Linked DNA regions of Aquibium microcysteis. The protein of the gene in region 2 interacts with the protein of the main gene of each other region in a pairwise test. Links are inferred from orthologs where the notes say so. Each region holds a gene or a part of one and is shown on either strand. Other genes may lie near its edges.

Region 1 (7,633 bases), 3.2 Mb from region 2 along the record:
TCCATCGAGCTGGTCTACGACTCGACCGAAACCATCAGCGCCTCGATCGAGGAGGTCTTCAAGACCATCGCGGAGGCGGTGGCGATCGTCATCGTCGTCATCCTGCTCTTCCTCGGCTCGTTCCGCTCGGTGCTCATGCCGGTCGTGACGATCCCGCTGTCGCTCATCGGCGTCTGCTTCCTCCTCTACATGATGGGCTACTCCATCAATCTGCTCTCCCTTCTGGCGATGGTGCTTGCGATCGGCCTCGTGGTGGACGACGCGATCGTGGTGGTCGAGAACATCCACCGTCACATCGAGGAAGGCCTGTCGCCGCTCCAGGCGGCCTACAAGGGCATGGCGGAGATCACCTCCTCGGTCGTCGCCATGACGATCACGCTCGCCGCCGTCTTCGCGCCGCTGATGTTCATCGGCGGCCTCACGGGCTCGCTGTTCCGCGAATTCGCCTTCACGCTCGCCGGAGCGGTGATCATCTCGGGTGTCGTCGCCCTCACGATCACGCCTATGATGTCGGCCCGCATTCTCAAGGCCGGCAACCACAGCCGCTTTCAGAAGGCGATCGACCGCTTCTTCGATCGTTTCGCCAATGGCTACGAGCGATGGGTAGCCGGCTCGCTCAAGTACCGGCCGGTCACGCTGCTGGTGGTCGTGTCGCTGGTCGCCGTCTCGGGCTTCATGTTCCTGAAGACCACGACGGAACTGGCACCCGAGGAAGACTCCGGTGCCCTGTTCGCGCTCGTCACCGCACCGCGCTACGCCACGACGGAGTACACGCAGCTCTACATCGACCAGATCCGCGGGCTCACCAGCGACATTCCGGAGGTGGCCGCGAACTTCTCCATCGCCGGAGCCGGCGGGCAGACGAACTCGGCCTTCGCCGTATGGGCACTGAAGGACTGGTCCGAACGGGAGAGATCGCAGAAGGAGGTTCAGACCGACCTCCAGGCGCGGCTGTCCAAGGTCGCCGGCGTCCAGGCCCTGGTGTTCGCCCCGCCGTCATTGCCGGGAACCGGCGGCGGTCTGCCGATCTCGATCGTCATCCGCTCGACCGGCGACGCCTCGCGCGTGTACGAAGTCGCCGAGCAGATCCGCCTCGAGGCGCAGAAGTCCGGACGCTTCATCGTCGTCCAGAACTCGCTCGCCTTCGACGCGCCGCAGGTCACGGTCACCATCGACCGCGACCGCGCCGCGGCGCTCTCCCTGCCGATCAGCGACATCGGCACGACGCTGGCGCTGCTCGTCGGCGGCGGCTCCGTCGCCCAGTTCGACCGGGACTCCAACAGCTACGACATCATCATGCAGGTGCCGGAAGCGTTCCGGAACAATCCCGAGCGTCTGGGCGAGTTTTTCATCCGCTCGGTCTCGGGCGAGATGGTGCCGCTGTCGGCCGTTGTCTCGGTCTCGACCAACGCCTCGCCGGCCTCGATCGAGCAGTTCAACCAGCTCAACGCCGCGACCATCTCCGCCCTGCCGCTGCCGACCGTCTCCAGCGGCGACGGCCTCGCCACCATCGAGAACATCGCCCGGCCGCTGCTGCCGGACGGCTTCTTCATCGACTATTCGGGTCAGTCCCGACTGGAGAGCCAGCAGGGCAACACGATCGCCATCGCCTTCGCCCTCGCCGTCGTGGTCATCTATCTGGTGCTCGCGGCGCAGTTCGAAAGCTTCCGCGACCCGCTGATCATCCTGATGTCGGTGCCGCTCTCGATCTTCGGCGCCATCCTGCCGCTCAATCTGGGCATCGGAACGCTGAACATCTACACCCAGGTTGGACTGATCACGCTGGTCGGCCTCATCACCAAACACGGCATCCTGCTGGTCGAGTTCGCCAACCAGCAGCGCCACGCGCACGGCTATGACCGGCATGCAGCCATCATCGCCTCGGCCAAGGTACGCCTGCGCCCGATCCTGATGACCACCGCGGCCATGGCGCTGGGCGTGGTCCCGCTCATCCTCGCCTCGGGCGCCGGTGCCGCGGCGCGCTCCGCCATGGGCATCGTCATCTTCGCCGGCCTGATGGTCGGCACCATGTTCACGCTGTTCGTGGTGCCGATGTTCTACACTTTCCTCGCCGCCCGCGATCTGCCCGCGGAGCCGGAAAGCCCGAATTTCGGAAAGGCGGCGGCGCCCGCGGAATAGAAGCGGACCGCTTCGCCCATCCTCCTGAAACCGCCTTCGGGGCGGTTTTTCTTTGATCTCCAGTCGAAGTCAGGGAGGAGGGCATCGCCTCGGCAGCCGTCGCCACCCTGTTTTCCTCGGGGACACCTCGCTCCGGCAGACGCCCTTCCCGGCTGAGGTTGCGGAAATCGTGATGATGGCCTTCGCGGTCGGCCGGGAGAACACGAGGTCGCCCGCGTACCGGGCATGGACATGCAGCAGACGTTGCCTTGGTCCCGGCCCCAACGCACTGGGATAAGAGTGACGCACTATGGCGGTCAGGGACGCCGAAGGGTTCGGCGCGGCCGGCATCTTCGTCGGCCGTCCCGGCGTCCGGCAGGTCGTCCCGCCGGACACTTTCGTCCGACGCCACTTCGACGTCCTCCCGCATCCTCACCGACGCCCGCAGGCTGACGCGAGGCCCGCCGCGGCCGCGTCGCGCACGTCGCCCCCGCCCAGTCCCCCCGCTCTCGAGAACGCCGATGCGAGGAACGGCGTCCTCCGCTTGCCCGGGGCGCCGGTCGGAGGCGCGGTGTCCGGCCGGATGAAGACACACCGGACCACCGCGAGGCCGTCGTACGCGACGGCTCGGACGGCCGACGGCTGACCGGTTCGACGGCGCGGAGCAGATCGCGCCACCCCGCCCCGGATCCGCTCGATAGCCGCGTGCGGGGTCGGGGGCACCTGCGTCTCCGGCGGCGGCTGGATGGCGCGGCACGCCACCGGCCTGGCAACGGGCGCACGCACGAAAAAAGGCCGGGAGCATGTCCCGGCCTTTTCAGTGCATCGGATCTTCGAAGGCTCAGCCTTGCGGCTGCGGCTCCAGCGGCGCGTCGGGCTCTTCCCCGCCCTTCGGCTTGCCGCGCGTGGTGCCGGCCTTGGGCACCGCGGAGCCGCGCGAGGGCGGATTGTCGTCGCCGGTGTCGCGCGTCGGCTTGGTGCCGGCGAGCAGTTGACGGATTTCCTCGCCCGACAGCGTCTCGTACTCGAGCAGGCCCTCGGCGATCGCGATCCATTCCTTGTTGTATTCGGTCAGGATGCGGGTCGCCTCGACATAGGCCTCGTCGATCAGGCGGCGCACTTCCGCGTCGATGATCTGCGCCGTCTCTTCCGACACGTTCTGCGTGCGCGCCACCGAATGGCCGAGGAAAACCTCCTCCTGATTCTCGCCGTAGGCCACGTGGCCGAGCTTGTCGGAGAAGCCCCAGCGGGTCACCATCGCCCTCGCGAGCTTGGTCGCCTGATCGATGTCGGACGAAGCGCCCGAGGTGATGTTCTCCTTGCCGAACTTCATTTCCTCGGCGACGCGGCCACCCATCATGATGATCAGTCGGGAGGTCATCCACTTGTAGCTCATCGAGTAGCGGTCGCCCTCGGGAAGCTGCATGACCATGCCGAGCGCGCGGCCGCGCGGGATGATCGTCGCCTTGTGCAGCGGATCGGCTGCCTGCACCTTGAGCGCGGTGATGGCGTGGCCGGCCTCGTGGTAGGCGGTCAGTTCCTTCTCGGCCAGCGTCATGGCGGTCGAGCGACGCTCGGCGCCCATCATGATCTTGTCCTTGGCGTCCTCGAACTCCGCCATCGTGACGAGACGCTTGTTGCGCCGCGCCGCCATCAGCGCCGCCTCGTTGACGAGATTGGCGAGGTCGGCGCCCGAGAAGCCCGGCGTGCCGCGCGCCAGTACCTTGAGATCGACGTTCGGCGCCAGCGGCACGTTGCGCGAATGCACCTTGAGGATCTTCTCGCGGCCGGTGATGTCGGGGTTCGGCACCACCACCTGGCGATCGAAGCGGCCCGGACGCAGCAGTGCGGGGTCCAGCACGTCCGGCCGGTTGGTGGCGGCGATCAGGATGATGCCCTCGTTGGCCTCGAAGCCGTCCATCTCGACGAGCAGCTGGTTCAGCGTCTGCTCGCGCTCGTCGTTGCCGCCGCCGAGACCGGCGCCGCGATGACGGCCGACCGCGTCGATTTCGTCGATGAAGATGATGCAGGGGGCGTTCTTCTTGGCCTGCTCGAACATGTCGCGGACGCGGCTCGCGCCGACGCCGACGAACATTTCGACGAAGTCCGAACCCGAGATGGTGAAGAACGGGACGTTGGCCTCACCTGCCACCGAACGGGCGAGCAGGGTCTTGCCGGTGCCGGGAGGGCCGACGAGCAGGACGCCGCGCGGGATCTTGCCGCCCAGCCGCTGGAACTTCTGCGGGTCGCGCAGGAACTCGACGATCTCCTCGAGGTCTTCCTTGGCCTCGTCGACGCCGGCCACGTCCTGGAACGTCACCCGGCCGTGCGCCTCCGTCAGAAGCTTCGCCTTCGACTTGCCAAAGCCCATGGCGCGTCCGGAGCCGGACTGCATCTGGCGCATGAAGAAGATCCAGACGCCGAGGATCAGGATCATCGGCAGCCACGAGATCAGGTAGCCGAGGATCGAATTGGACCCGTCGGTCTCCGGTCGGGCGTTGATCGTCACGCCGCGTTCTTCCAGCCTCGAGACCAGCGTGGGGTCACCGGGAGAATAGGTCTGGAACGAGGTGCCGTTGTCCACGTAGGTGCCGGTGATCCGCTCGCCGGCGATCGTCACCGACCGCACCCGGCCCGCCGAGACGTTCTGAAGGAACTCGGAATAGGCGATCTCGCTGGCGTTGCCGCGCTGCTGCGGGGTCTGGAACAGATTGAAGAGCGCGATCAGGAGGACGGCTATGATCGCCCACAGCGCAAGATTGCGGTAGTTCGGATTCATCTTTGGGTCCCGTACGCACCTTCTGGAGGCGCGCGTCCATCGTGGAGAACTCGGCTTAACATAGGGTTGGTGCGGGACCTTGCCAAGCAGAAGCCCGCCGTTCGGTTAAGCAGCTTATGCGGCATTGTGACTGTCCCAAGGCGAAGCCGGAAAAGAATGGCCGTCGAGCAGTGCGCGCAGCGCCTCCGCAGGCGCCAGATCGAAGCTCGGCAGGTAGCGCGCATAAGGCGCCGCCACGCGCCGGAGCAACAGGCCGTCGCGCCGGGAGCCGGACAGATCGAGGCTGGCTGCCGCTCCGCGCACGTGCAGCAGCGGCTCCGCCGCCAGGGCCGCACGCACCAGTGCGGGTGGCGCCGCGGTATCGGCCGACGAACGCGCCCTGGCCTCCGCCAGCGTCCTGCCCGCGGCCTCCACGACCGCGTTTGCGGGGAACGGCCGTTCCGCGAGCCGGAAACGCCCATCCCAGACGGCGCCCGCAACGGCGGGGGCAGCCCCGGTCCATCCGGCCCGGATCTCCCGGTGCAGGTAGAACGCCCCCTTGCGCCGCTCGGCGACGGCGCCGCCGAGCGAACCGCGCCCATGTCCGCTGGCGAGGCGTTCGAACAGGCCTCGCGCGCGGGGGGCGTCCGGAAGATGCTCGCGCCCGCCGACGGCTGCGACCAGCAGCCGGAACGCCAGCCGCGCTGCCGCCGCGTCCTGCGCCGCAAGAAGTCCGGCATCGACGCGCACGAGCCCCGGCGCGGCGAGGCCGGCGTGGCGCTCGATCAGCGAACCGGCGCGCCGCCCGAGGTCGACCCGCTCCAGCGCCGCAAGCCGCCCCTCTTCCAGCAGTGCCCCGACGATCCCTTCCTCGCCCGGACCCGCGAGCGCGCGGCGCGCCCGCGCGCGCTCGTAAGCCGTCTGCTCGTTGGTCGGATCCTCGATCCAGGTGACCCCGGCGCGCGCCAGCATCCCGCGCAACGCCGAGCGCGCGTGCGAAAGCAGCGGTCGGACGAACCACGTCGCACCGTCGTAGAGCGTCGCGGGCGCGATACCGGCCAGCCCGCGTCCGCTGCCGCGCGCGCGGCGCATGGCGATCGTCTCGGCCTGATCGTTCGCGGTGTGGCCGGTGAGCACCATGGCAGCATCGAGCGACCGTGCGGCTTCGGCGAGCAGCCGGTGACGCGCCTCGCGCGCCGCGGCCGGCACGCCGGACGACGGCTTGCTGCCCTCCCAACGGAGGGTGCGGTGAGGAATGCCGTGCGAATCACAGAAGGCGGCAACGCGATCGGCCTCGTCTGCCGCTTCTGGCCGCAGGCCGTGATCCACGGTCATCGCCACGAGGTCGCCGAACGGTCGGCGGACGAGAAAGGCCTGGAGCAGGACCAGCAGCGCCATCGAGTCGCTGCCTCCGGACACGGCGGCGACGACGGGGCGCCCGGGCGGGAAGGACAGGCCGGAAAAGATGCGGTCGGGCTGGATGTCGTCGATCGGACGCCCCTCCTTTTGCCGACAGGCCGGTTGCCGGTACGCTGCAGCACCCAGGTCCCGGGCGTGCGCGGCGATGGACCGGCGGCAGCGCGGTCTTCGTGTCAGCAGCCGGCGAGCGCCTGCTCTGCCCGCACGCGCTCCTTGAGCGCGGAGGAAACGTTCTTGTAGCGCTTGCCGATCTCGGCATAGGTCGCGCAGGCGACGTCGCGCTGCTGCAGGGCGGCCAGCGAGACGCCGAGCTTCAGCAGCATGTCGGGCGCCTTGGACGAGTCGGGGAATTCGCGGTTGGCCGCCAGGAACGTCTCGGCGGCGCTGCGATACTGCTCCATGCCGAGCAGCGCCTCGCCGAGCCAGTAGCGCGCGTCGGAGGTCTTCGGATCGTTGGGGAAGCGTTCGATGTGCTCGCGGAAACCAGCCTCCGCGGTCGGATAGTCGCCGGACAGGATGAAGTTGTAGGCGTTCCGGTAGAGTTCCTCGGGATCGTCGGTCGGCGGCAGTGCCGCCACCTTCGTGTCGTCCGTGTCTGCCCCGCCCTCGTCCATCATCGGCGCGGCCGCGCCTGCCACGCCCCCGTTGGTGTCCAGGGTGCCGCCGGTCGGGTTGCCGTTGGCGTCGAAGGTCACGGTTCCCAGCGTCCGGGGCGGGGTCCCACGGGCCGGTGCGTCCGGCTGGACCGAGGGTGCCGCGGGCGTGGCCGGGTCGGCCGCCGCGACCCGGCTGCCCGTGCTCCCGGCCGCATCGCCCCGCTTCTCTTCCAGCTGCTGCAGGCGGAACTCGTTGTCTTCCTGCATCTTGCGCATCTGGTCCTGCATCTGCAGGAGCAGGAAGTTGAGCTCCTCGACACGACCGGTCAGGTCGCGCAGCTGCTCCTCGAGCGCCGGGATGCGCGGGTCGCCCGTCTGGGCGAGCTGAACGGTCGCGGTGTCGTTCGACCGGCCGAGCCAGTTGGGTGGAAGCAGGCTGCCGATGCCGCCGCCCTGCGTCCCGGTCTCGGCCTGGCCGAAGGGAAAGGCATGCGCACCGCCCGTCAAAAGCAGGGGCACGACGACGGCCGCACGAAAGAGTGTCTTCAGTCTCATCGAGAATCTCGCTTCGGGAAATGCGAAAGGACGGAGCGCTGGCGCGCCCCGGATTCCGATCCTATCAAGACTTGCGACTTCGGCCAAATTTTGTTTCGCGCGCGGCCGTGATGCCTTCGCGCAGCCCCCGGCGCCCCCGGGACGCCGGGTCGCCGGCCGGATCAGCTTCCGGCGCCGCCGAGCAGCG
Region 2 (6,651 bases):
CCGAAATAGCCGCGACCGGAGAGACGATCGGCTTCGTCGGGCTGAACACGGCCGCCCTCCCCGGCATCCTGCCGGACGACGCGGTCGAGATCGGCTGGCGCCTGGCGCCGGAGTTCTGGGGAAAGGGCTACGCGACGGAGGCTGCCCGCGCCTGGCTCACTTTCGCCTTCCGCACGCTTGGCCTCGACGAGGTGCTGTCCTTCGCGGTCTGGACCAACGTGCGCTCGATCGCCGTGATGAAGCGCATCGGCATGAGCCGCATCGAGGACGGCGACTTCGATCATCCGCGTGTGGCAGCACCGAGCCTCAATCCGCACGTCCTCTACGGAATGTGCCGCGACGTGTGGGAGGACATGCAGGCCTGAACGCCAGGACCTGCACCGGCTGACGCCGGCGCCGCCACCACGGCGGCCTGATCAATCCATCCTGAGCGTCACGAAGCGCAGTTCGCCGGTCTTGGACGACAGCATCAGCAGCGCGTTGCGGCGGCCCTGCTCCTTCAGCGCGGCGATCCGGTCGACCACCTGCTGCGGCGAGGACACCGATTCCTGGGCGATCTCGGTGATCACCTCGCCGGCGGTTATGCCCTTGTCCGCGGCGGCCGAATTCGGCGCGACCTCGGTGATCACCACGCCGGACACGTCGGGCACGATGCCGAAGCGTTCGCGTGCGGCGTCGTCGATGGCACCGACTGTCATGCCGAGCACCGCTGCGGTGGCCACGGCCTCGCCCTCCTCGGCGTCTCCCGCCTCGTTCTCCGCCATCTGCTCGCCATCCTCGAGACGGCCGAGCGTGACCTTGACCACCTGTTCCTCGCCCTTGCGGACGATGACGACGTCGACTTCCTTGCCGACCGGGCTGTCGGCGACGATCCGCGGCAGGTCACGCATCTCCCTCACCGGCCTGCCGTCGAAACGGATGATGACGTCGCCGGCCTGGATGATGCCGTTGTCGACCGGTCCGCCCTTGATGACGCCGGCGACCAGCGCGCCTTCGGCCGTGGCCATGCCGAGGCTCTCGGCGATGTCGTCGGTGACGGGCTGGATGCGAACGCCCAGCCAGCCGCGGCGGGTCTCGCCGAATTCGCGCAGTTGGGCGATCACGCCGACGGCAAGATCGGAGGGGATGGAGAAGCCGATGCCGATGGAGCCGCCGGAGGGCGAGATGATGGCGGTGTTGATGCCGATCACCTCGCCGTTCATGTTGAACAGCGGGCCGCCGGAATTGCCGCGATTGATGGCGGCATCGGTCTGGATGAAGTCGTCATAGGGGCCGGAATTGATGTCGCGATTGCGCGCCGAGACGATGCCGACGGTCACCGTGCCGCCGAGGCCGAACGGATTGCCGATGGCCATCACCCAGTCGCCGATGCGGATGGCGCCGGAATTGCCGAACGGGACCGCCTTCAGCTTCTTCTTCGTCGGGTCGACCTTCAGCACCGCGATGTCGGTCTTGGTGTCGCGTCCGACGAGTTCGGCCTTCAGCTTGGAGCCGTCGGAGAAGTTCGCCTCGATCTCGTCGGCATCGGCGATGACGTGGTTGTTGGTGATGATGATGCCCTGCTCGGCGTCGATCACGAAACCGGACCCGAGCGACTGCACGCGGCGCGGCATGGCGTCGCCGCCGCGATCCTTGAAGAATTCGTCGAAGAAATCCTGGAAGGGCGAGCCCTCCGGCAGTTGCGGCATCGGCACCGCCTCTTCGCCGGCGCTGCCGCGGTTCTGCGAGGTCGAGATGTTGACCACCGCTTCCAGAAGCCCCTCCGCGAGGTCGGCGACGGAGGCCGGTCCTGCTTGCTGCGCCATGGCCGGACCGGCCGTCTGCGCCAGCAGGGAGGCTGCCGCGGCCGCAAAGGCAAGTCCGCGCACCGCCGGCAGGAACCGCTTGAGCATCATCGTCACCTTCTCCCGATTGGCCTGGACGCGGGTGCGCCGACGCGGACCCGTCGCCGCTGCAAGACGCCGACGCGACCGGTGTCGCGTCCGCTCCGTCGTCGGCAAGAATTAGGGCCAGTTTGCGGTCGAGGATAGCGCAAACCGGATAAAACCTGCGTTATCCCCGGACGAGCCAGACGATGCCGACGCCGACCGCCACGGCGGCGATGCCGCCATAGCGCAAGGTGTCGTCGGACATGTCGAGCACGTTGGAGGCGAGCCGGCGGGCAAGCGAGGGAAAGCCGCCATAGATGAGGCCCTCGATCACGAGGACGAGACCGAGGGCATCGATGAGGTCGCGCATGTCAGTTGGCTGCGGGGGCTGCGGGGGCTGCGGGCTCGACCGCCGGAACGGCCGGCTCGACCGCCGGCGCCGCCGGCAGAGGGCTGCCGCTGCCGCCTGCCGCCGCTGCCCCCGTCGCCCCGGTGTTCGACCGCCGCCCGGCATCATTGCCGAAATAGCGGAAGAACTCGGAGTCGGGCGACAGAACCATCGACGTGCCGCTTCCCTGCAATGCCTCCGAATAGGCTGCCATCGAGCGGTAGAAGTCGAAGAAGTCCGGGTCGCGCTGGAAAGCGTCGGCGAAGATGGCGTTGCGCTGGGCCTCGCCCTCGCCTCGGAGGATCTCCGATTCACGGCGCGCCTCGGCGATGATCTCGACGACCTCGCGGTCGGCCCGCGCGCGGATACGCGCAGCCGCCTCGCGGCCGCGGGCCCGCAGACGCTCTGCCTCGGCGAGACGTTCGGCCGACATGCGGTCGTAGGTCTGCTGCGAGACCTCCTGCGTCAGATCGGTGCGGCGGATGCGGACGTCCTGGATCGCGAGGCCGAGCGAGGTGGCATCGGGCCGGAGCTGGTCGCGGACCTCGAGCATCATCGAGGTGCGTTCCTCCGACAGCGCCGATTCGAAGCCGCGCAGACCGTAAACGCGGCGCAGGGCCGCGTCGAGGCGGGTGCGCAGGCGCTGTTCGGCGAGCGTCACCGAGCCCGAAACGGTCTGCCGGAAGACGCGCGGATTGTCGATCCGGTAGAGGACGAAGGCGTCGACCTCGTAGAACTTGCCGCCCGAGACCTGGACGCGGATGTCGTCGAGATCGAAGCGCATGATGCGATCCTCGATCATCTGGACGTTGTCCGCCTCGACGAAGCCGAAGGGCAGCTTGAAGTAGATGCCCGGCTCCGACTTGACGTCGACGATCTCGCCGAAGCGCAGCACGATCGCCTGCTGGCGTTCGTTGACGACGAAGAAGGAGGAGTAGGCGATGATGGCGATGACCGCGACGATCGCGGCGATGATGGGAAGCCGGTTCGACATCAGTTGGTCCCTCCCGTGGCGGGCGCACGGCGCTCGAGTTCGGGTAGCGGCAGGTACGGCACGACGCCGGTTCCGCCCGCGCCCTGCTCGATGATGACCTTGTTGGATCCCTTCAGGACCCCCTCCATCGTCTCGAGGAAAAGGCGGCGGCGAGTCACGTCCGGCGCCTTGGCGTATTCCTCGTAGACGGAGACGAAGCGCTGCGCCTCACCCTCGGCCTCCTGAACGACGCGGGTCCTGTAAGCTGCGGCCTCCTCGCGGATCTGGGCGGCCTCGCCACGCGCGCGGCCGAGCTGCTGGTTGGAGTACTGGTTCGATTCCTCGACGAAGCGGTCCTCGTCCTGCTCGGCGCGCTGCACCTCGTCGAAGGCGTCCGCCACTTCGCGCGGCGGCGCGGCGTCCTCGATCGAGATCGCATTGACGACGATGCCGGTGCGGTATTCCTCGAGCGATCCCTGGATGATCTGGCGCACCTCGTCGGCGATGCCCTGACGATCGTCGCGGAAGATATCCTGCGCCGGGCGCCGGCCGACCACCTCGCGCACGGCGCTCTCGGCGATCTGGCGCACGGTGTCGTCGGGGCTCGCGACGTTGAAGAGATAGGCGGCCGGATCGGCGACCTGGTAGGCGACGGAGAACTTCACGTCGACGATGTTCTGGTCGCCCGAAAGCATGAGGCCGGACGAACCGCCGCCGCGCACTTCGCCGATGTTGACCAGCTTCTCGGCGGTGTTGGCCTTCTCGACGGTCTCGATCGGCCACCAGTGGAAATGCAGGCCCGGCTGCGAGAGCTCTTCCTTCGGCTTGCCGAAGCGGAGTTCGACGGCCAGCTCATCTGGCTGAACGGTATACACGGACTGGAAGGCCCACAGCGCCACCAGGCCGACGGCCACCAGGCCGACGATGGCGGGCGAGAAGCCGCCGCCGCCCGGCAGGGCATGCTTCAGACGGTCCTGGCCGCGGCGGATGATGTCCTCCAGATCGGGAGGCGTCCCCTTCGGGCCGCTCGGACCGCGCGGCCCCTGCCCCCAGGGTCCGCCGCCTCCGCCGTTGCCGCCGCCGCCCCCCAAGGGCCGCCGCCACCGCTCTGATTGCTCCAGGGCATGAATGTCCTCTCGTTTGGTGGGTGCCGCCCGACCTGCGAGGGGCGAAACCGATGGGCGTGTTATAGGGATGCGACCCCACCCTTTCAACGCGACACGGGGCGTGAATGCGGCGAATTGCGATGCCTTGTCGCGGAAAAACGCCGAGAGCCGGCAAAACCCCTCCTAACGATGCGCGTTGGCGGGCGTTCCCGCGCGTTCGTAGAGGACGTGGCGGGTCGGGTGGCTGTCGCGCGGCCCGGCCGGATGCTGCTCCTCGGAAACCGCACGCCAGACCGCGGGATCGATTGCAGGGAAACGCGTGTCGCCATCGACCGCAGCGAGGACATGGGTGACGTGCAGCCGGTCGGCACTGCCCATCGCCTGCCCGTAAATCTCGCCGCCGCCGATGATGCAGATCTCGTCGCCTGCGGGAAGGCAGCGGCCGCGGATGCGCGCCAGCGTGAGCGCGTCGTCGAGTGAGCCGACCACCTCCACCCCCTCGGCACGCCAGGCGGCATTGCGCGTCACGACCACGTTCAGCCGCCCTGGCAAGGGCCGGCCGATGCTCTCGAAGGTCTTGCGGCCCATGATGACCGGCTTGCCCATGGTCTGCGCCTTGAAGCGCTTCAGGTCGGCGGACAGCCGCCACGGCATGTCGCCCTCGCGGCCGATGACGCCGTTCTCGGCCACGGCCACGTGGATCGCGATCGCGGTCATGCTCAGCCTCCCGAGGAAGGTTGCGGGTCGACGGGTTCCAGGATCAGGATCTCCAGGTTCTTTTCGGGGTAGTAGTCGGTCGCCCGCATCTCGAAGGTGGACGGCCCCGTCTTCGTCACGCCCTGCCCGCAGAAGGAGACGAGGTTCTTCGGGTCGCCCTTGTCGACCGTCAGGCGGAAATCGCCGATCGTTCCGGAGGCCCAGTTGCCACCGGTCCTCAGGATGTAGGACAACCGCGTCTCGAACAGGCGCGGATAGCCGTCCGGCGAGGCCTTCGCCGCCTTCAGAACCGCCTTCTCGAAGCCCGCGTCCATGCAGTAGCGGGCCTGGTAGTCCGCATGGTTTCCGCCGCCGATACGCCCGTCGCCGAAGAAGGTGAGCCCGGCGGAGGAGCCCACGCTCGGCGTGTATCGGTGCGAGACGGCCACGTCCCGTCCGGCGGGAAACGTCATCCGCCACCAGTAGGTCGTGGCGAGCCGCCAGAACGGACTCACCACGCGCTTCATGCCCGACCCGTCGTCATATTCCTCGATGACGACGATGCCGCGCGTCAGCCAGCCGTCGACGACGTCCTGCGGCAGCTGGGCCAGCGCCGCCTCCGCCGCTCCGCCGTAAGGAAACAGCGGGATGCCGCGCGCGACGAGGTCCTGCGTCACGTCGATGCCGACGGCGAAGGCGCGCTGCTCCAGCGCAGGCGCCACGACCCTGCCGTCGACGGAGACCGAGAAGCCGAGGAAGTCGTCTCCAGCGTCGAAGGGAATCGATACGTTCAGATAGGGATTGGCCTCGATGTCGGGCATCGGAAAGGCGACGATGGAGGAGACGTCCGCATCGGAGCGGTTGCGGAAGACGTAGTCGACCCGCACCGCCTCGCGCGACAGGAAGAGATCCTCGCGGGCCATCTCGACGACGTCGCTGCGCGACAGGACGAGGCCGCCGGCCCCGAGTTCGGCGGTCGAGTCGTTGGCCCGTGCGGCGGTCGCCGCGAGAACGAGGAGGAAAGTGACGGCGGCGCGCTTCATGGGGTCCCTCGGCAGTCGGCGCATCGCCGGTGCCTCATGGCAGGAATCCGGCGGGTGCAGACGGGCTCCTCCATAGCCCGAAACGCCGCGGCCGTCGATTGCGGCCGCGGCGGCGGACGGGATGCGACGCGGCGCGCCTCCGGCGACCGGCCGCCCCGGTCGCGGGGCGGCGACCGGTCCCTTCGTCGTCAGAACGCGACGCGGGCGTTGAGGCGGAAGGTGCGCCCAGGCTCGAAATGAGGCTTCACACCGAGGAAATCCTGGCCGTAGCTCGCCCGGCTCGTATAGGTCTCGTCGAAGATGTTGCGCGCCTCCAGCCGCAGCGTCACGTTCTGCCGCGAGGGCGGCGTCCATTCCGCGAAGGCGTTGAAGACCTGATAGGCCGGCAGCGGCAGCTTGTCGGAAACCGGGTCCGACGGGTGCCTGGCCAGCGTGGCGTCACTTTCGAGGCCGAACTCGGCGTCGCCGCCCAACGTCAGACCCCAGGGCTCGTGGCGCCAGCCCGCCGTCAGCGTCGCGATCTGGCCGAGCGGAGTCGTCAGGTAGCGTCCGACCTCCGAATCGGCCGCCACGCCGT

What was found. The genes of interacting proteins can lie anywhere in the genome.
Region 1: the proteins of hflC (region 2) and ftsH interact in binary tests that used the Escherichia coli proteins (3 or more experiments, as listed by UniProt). The link is inferred for Aquibium microcysteis from one-to-one orthologs.

Annotation. Positions count from the first base shown.
Region 1 is NZ_CP061080.1:3,956,653-3,964,285, forward strand. The notes cover bases 2,429-5,422. They hold ftsH (ATP-dependent zinc metalloprotease FtsH), read right to left. Parts: upstream 4,898-5,422; coding sequence 2,960-4,897; downstream 2,429-2,959. Other genes in these bases: tilS (tRNA lysidine(34) synthetase TilS), read right to left, coding at 5,012-5,422. Outside these bases: IAI54_RS18455 (efflux RND transporter permease subunit), read left to right, coding at 1-2,139; more of tilS, read right to left, coding at 5,423-6,274; tol-pal system protein YbgF, read right to left, coding at 6,469-7,446; peptidoglycan-associated lipoprotein Pal, read right to left, coding at 7,608-7,633. UniProt on the Escherichia coli protein: Acts as a processive, ATP-dependent zinc metallopeptidase for both cytoplasmic and membrane proteins. Plays a role in the quality control of integral membrane proteins.
Region 2 is NZ_CP061080.1:774,967-781,617, reverse strand. What follows is about bases 1,246-4,244. They hold hflC (protease modulator HflC), read right to left. Parts: upstream 3,251-4,244; coding sequence 2,240-3,250; downstream 1,246-2,239. Other genes in these bases: IAI54_RS03570 (DUF2065 domain-containing protein), read right to left, coding at 2,053-2,238; IAI54_RS03575 (DegQ family serine endoprotease), read right to left, coding at 1,246-1,895. Outside these bases: IAI54_RS03580 (GNAT family N-acetyltransferase), read left to right, coding at 1-365; more of IAI54_RS03575, read right to left, coding at 417-1,245; IAI54_RS03555 (dihydrofolate reductase), read right to left, coding at 4,519-5,052; IAI54_RS03550 (DUF4424 domain-containing protein), read right to left, coding at 5,055-6,074; IAI54_RS03545 (TonB-dependent receptor domain-containing protein), read right to left, coding at 6,263-6,651.